2 regions of the Sphingomonas piscis genome follow, and region 2 is predicted to be linked to the other one. Evidence: predicted binding sites of a transcription regulator. Region 2 holds the regulator's gene; the other holds the start of a gene.

Region 1 (2,386 bases), 1.2 Mb from region 2:
CTCGGAAGCGGCCGGTCGTCCGCACGAAGGCGATAGGCGCAGGTGTCAGGCAGCCATTCGAGGGCATCGAGATTGTCTGGTCCGAGTTTGACGCAATCGTCGACGATCTTCTTTCGGTGCTTATAGTCGCGGCACAGACCGGTGCGGCGATCGAGCAACCGGCACGCCACGTTAGTCGGGTAGAGAAGGCCGCTGTCCTCGTCCTCGAGCTTGTGGAGGCAGCAGCGGCCGCAGCCGTCGCACAGGGCTTCCCACTGGCCCCGGTCCAGCGAAGAAAGTGGCTTTTCCCAGAATGGCTTGTCATCGTTCATGACAAGCACAGCCATGCTTTGCTAACGGGGCGCAATCAAGGCGGGGTACCTTATGATTTTCCATCGTGCCGTAATGTTAGGCGTGGCGCTGGCCGTTGTCGGCCAAGTTCCGGCCGGCGCTCAGCAGACCCTTGGCAACGACCGCGAAACCTTCGTCAATTCGGTGGACAAAGAGGATGGGGCCAAAGTTCAGGAGCTGTACGGCAAGTATGGCAAGAACATCCTCAATGCGCGCAATGGGAGGGGCGATACCGCTCTGACCGTCAGCATGCGCAAGCGGAACGACTGGGCTTACTTCTTTTTGGCTCAAGGTGCGGATCCCGATCTGGGCGGCGCCGAGGGGGACACGCCGCTGATCATCGCATCCCGGATCGGCTTTCTCGGCGGGGCGGAACAGCTGATCGCCTACGGTGCTGCGGTGGACTCACGCAATCGCCGCGGCGAAACGCCGCTGATCGTAGCCGTGCAGACGCGGCAACCTGCAATCGTGAAGCTTCTTCTCGAAAATGGCGCAGATCCCGACAAGAAGGATAATTTCGGAGGCCGTTCCGCACGCGAATATGCGCAGCAGAACAGCCGCGATCGGGAGATCATCAGCTTGATCGAGTCGACCCGCAAAAAGCCGGCCACGGCGAAAAGCGCCGACGATTTTAGGCTTTAACTCCAGTCACCAAGACTGGGGTCGATCTGCACGGAAAGCCGCCGCGCGGCACGGCGCGCGAACCGGAGCAACTCCGCCTTGCGCCGTGCAGGAGCCACGGGCCGTTCCGCAGGCTCCCGAGCTACGGCGGCATCGTAGCGATCGGCGACGATCAGCCCCGCTTCGCCGGGAAGGAAGCGTTCTTCGGCGAGAATATGGGACAAGCTTGGCGGCACGGCCCAATAGAAGCGGTCGCAATATTCGAGATAGTCGGTCCACTTGCCGTCGCCGACCAGGTCCGCTTTCGACACCTTGATCTCGACGATAGTCAGACCGCCCTTAGGATCGATTGCCATCATATCCGCGCGCCGTCCGTTGGGCAGCGGAACCTCACAGATGGCGAACAGGTCGCGGCGGCAGAACAGCCGGGTGACTCCGCGCGCGACCTCCGCTGCGACGGGGGCGCATCGCTGAAGCAGTTGGGGAGGACGGACTCGGGCGCGCTGCTCACGCCCGTTTGCTAGAACAAAAGGTGGACGAAGCCAAGCTTCGCAGCGGGAGCGGCCGCGGCTTTCAATAGCTTAGCGATAGAAGACGTGATTGCCGATGGAGGCGACACGCTTCAGCCGCCAGCCCGGCGAGACCCGCTTGGCGTGGAAGAAGAGCGCGTTACCGACGGACGAATCCTTCAGCTCCTGATCGACTACCTTTGCGACAGCCACTGCGGTCTGCCACTGCCGGCTGGCGCGGGGGACGCTGGGGAGCGACCGGCCGCGGATGAAGGAGAACTGGCTACGCTGGAACAACACCCCACAGTAGGACGGCGGAAAACGGCCGTTCGACTTGGCGCGATTGGCGATCACCTGACCAACGGCAAGCTGACCCGCGAGCGGTTCACTCTTGGACTCGAAGTATATGCCCGCGGCTAAGCACTCCAGCTCGCGGCTGCCGGCATCGGAGCTGCGCAGTTGCGCAACCAGGCTTGTGAGATCCCCTGCGGCTTGATCGCCGGGGCGTCGTCGTCAATTTCAACGGAATCGGATTGGGGTTCAGATCGTTCGATCACCAGCGGCTGGGGTTCGACTGTTACCGGAAGGGTGGCGCTGGTCACCGGGATGAGCGGCTCGGGAGCCGAACGGACCTGGGCCGGAGCCACGGAGCTTGCGGAAAGTGCGGCAAGAACCAGCAGCGCAGAACGGATCGAAACGAACATCTAAACTCAAACACGTGCGGTGAACCGCCTCGGGCACGCATGAAAATGCGCGGAGAAAAATCTTCCGCTCGTCCCTTGGGAGTATCCCCGTCTCGCGTGGCACCTTGCCGGCTTTTTCCGGTCAGGAGGTGCCCCCCGCTCTTTGTTGAGCCCGTGTCCCCCGTCTGGAAAGGAGGGTCAACCTTTGCCAGTCGTTTCAGCGATGAATCGTTCCGTCGACGC
Region 2 (2,386 bases):
GCATTGCTTTGGGGCGCGATGCGCTCAGCATGCGGCTGCTCGCCGTCGGCGCTCTCGTCGTCCTGCTGTTCCGGCCGGAAGCCATCGCCGGCGCCAGCTTCCAGTTCAGCTTCGCCGCGGTTGCCGCGATCATCGCCCTTCACTCGAGCGCATGGGCTCGCCGCCACCTCCAGGCGCGGGAGGAGCCGTGGTGGGCAAGGGGGCTGCGCTGGTTCGGCGGCATGATCGCCACCGGGCTGGCGGTCGAAGCGGCGCTGATCCCCTTTGCGTTGTTCCACTTCCACAAGGCGGGGCTCTATGGCGTCGGCGCCAACATTCTCGCCATCCCGCTCACCACCTTCGTGATCATGCCGCTGGAGGCTGCCGCACTGCTTGCCGACGCGATCGGCCTGGGCGCTCCGCTGTGGGCCCCGACGAGCTGGGCACTCGGCCTGCTACTCGGCATTGCGCATGCAGTGGCGGGCACGACGGGCGCGGTTGCGACGGTTGCATCCATCCCGACTTGGTGCTTCGCCTTGTTCGCTGCGGGCGGATTGTGGATCTGCCTATGGGTAAGCCCCATCCGCTGGCTTGGCCTTGCGCCCGTGGCCTTCGCCGCAATCGGCACCTTGTTGAAGGCCGACCGGAAGTTTCTGGAGCAGACCGGCGGCCTTGCGATCACCCTTGGTAGCACCCCGCACGTGGCAAGTGTTGCTGCTCAGGTAGGCGATCACCCCTGGGCGGCCACCACGAGTCCTCAGTAACGCCGGATCAAGCCCGCCAGCTTGCCTTGGATCTGCACGCGCCGCGGCTCGTAGCGCTGCGCTTTATAATTGCGGTTGGCCGGATCGAGACGGATCATCTGTCCCTCGCGGCGGAAGGTTTTCAGGGTCGCCTCCTCATTGTCGACCAGCGCCACCACGATTTCGCCCTCGCGCGCCGTGTCCACCTTGCGGATCAGCGCAAAGTCCCCATCGAGAATGCCTTCCTCGACCATGGAGTCGCCCGAAACCTCCAGCGCATAATGCTCGCCCGGGCCGAGCAGGGCCGCAGGCACGGAAAAGCTCTCCGTTCCTTGCAGTGCTTCGATTGGCGTGCCGGCGGCGATCCGGCCGTGAAGGGGGATCTCGATCGTGTCGTTCGCTGCCACGGGGATCGCGTTCTTCGGCGTCGGCACCGCGGTATTCTTCACTTCGGGCAGTTTCAGCACCTCGAGGGCACGGGCGCGATTGGGCAAGCGGCGAATGAACTGCCGCTCCTCCAGCGCTGAGATCAACCGGTGCACGCCCGACTTGGACTTGAGGTCCAGCGCCTCGCGCATCTCATCAAAGCTCGGGCTCACTCCTGTGCGGCCGAGCCGCTCGTTGATGAACATCAGCAATTCATGCTGTTTCGAAGTCAACATCGGCGCCACTCCCTGTTCCGAATGGAACGAACGGAGAACGTCTATGAAACGGAACGGCTCCGGTCAAGAGCCTCGTTCACTCACGATCCGGCGAGAATCCGTTTCTTCGCGTCGGCAATGGCGTCGTCGTAGCGCCTGACACCGATGTTCTTGCGCACCGCGGTTAGGAATTGGCGTGCATAGTCGGTCGATGTCGCTTCCTGGAAGTCCTTCTGGACCTGAGCGATGAGACCAGGCTGCAACACGGCATTACCCGGCGTGACCCCGTTCAGCTTCACGACCGCGAAGCCGCCGCCGGCGGGGTCCGCCACCATGCGGCTCTTCCCCGTCGTGAGGGTGAAAAGCGCCTGGATGGAGGCGGGCACCTGCCCCTGCATCTCTGCCAGCTGCAGTCTTCGCACGGCAACTGGCCGCGGGGCTGGAAGGGTGACCCCGGCCTGTGCCGCAGCCTGCGCCAGCGGCATGCCGCGCGCGACCTTGGCTGCAATGGCGGTTGCCGCGGCCTTCGCCCGGTCGCCCGCTTGCTTACGCACCCAGTCAGCCGAGACGCGGTCGCGAATGGACGCAAGCGGTGCAGGGGCCGGCGCCACGACCTGCGCGGGACCCACAAGGACGTTGTCCGTTCCTTCAGGGTTCAAGGCAACGATCTCCGGATCGTCGCTCTCGCCAAGCTCAAAGCCCCGCTGCACCGCCGGCGCGAGTTCCGGCGGCAGCTTGAAGGAGGGGTTTGCCCGCGAAGCGCCGTTGGCGGTGATCAGCGGGGTTTGTTCAATCGTCACCTTGGCGGCGGCCGCGGCCTCCTGGAAGTTGCGGCCGTCCGCAATCGCATCCTCGATCTTGCTGACGAGATCGGCCAGCGCCTCCTTGCGCTTCGCTTCGGTCAGCCGCGGCGCGATTTCCGCCTTCGCCTGCTCCAGGCTCTTGCCCGGCTGCTCGCGCACTTCCTCGACCTTGACGACGGTCCAGCCGAAGTCGGAACGGACCGGCCCGACGATTGCACCC

Evidence for each region. The regulator LexA, encoded in region 2, represses DNA repair genes until DNA is damaged. The targets are predictions, from matches to a motif close to GTTCCNCNCTTGTTCT.
Region 1: G7077_RS07165 (MmcB family DNA repair protein) is a predicted target of LexA. The motif match lies at 1,474-1,489, and genes of this name have one in related genera.

The regions. Positions count from the first base shown of each region.
Region 1 covers NZ_CP049869.1:1,436,851-1,439,236, reverse strand. Annotated here, with positions in the region: gene G7077_RS07175 (YcgN family cysteine cluster protein) at 1-311, opposite strand, end outside; gene G7077_RS07170 (ankyrin repeat domain-containing protein) at 364-972, shown strand; gene G7077_RS07165 (MmcB family DNA repair protein) at 969-1,376, opposite strand; gene G7077_RS07160 (cell wall hydrolase) at 1,533-1,814, opposite strand; gene G7077_RS07155 (hypothetical protein) at 1,877-2,164, opposite strand; gene G7077_RS07150 (DUF1491 family protein) at 2,342-2,386, opposite strand, start outside.
Region 2 covers NZ_CP049869.1:2,649,865-2,652,250, forward strand. Annotated here, with positions in the region: gene G7077_RS13475 (ComEC/Rec2 family competence protein) at 1-743, shown strand, start outside; gene lexA (transcriptional repressor LexA) at 737-1,384, opposite strand; gene G7077_RS13485 (peptidylprolyl isomerase) at 1,465-2,386, opposite strand, start outside.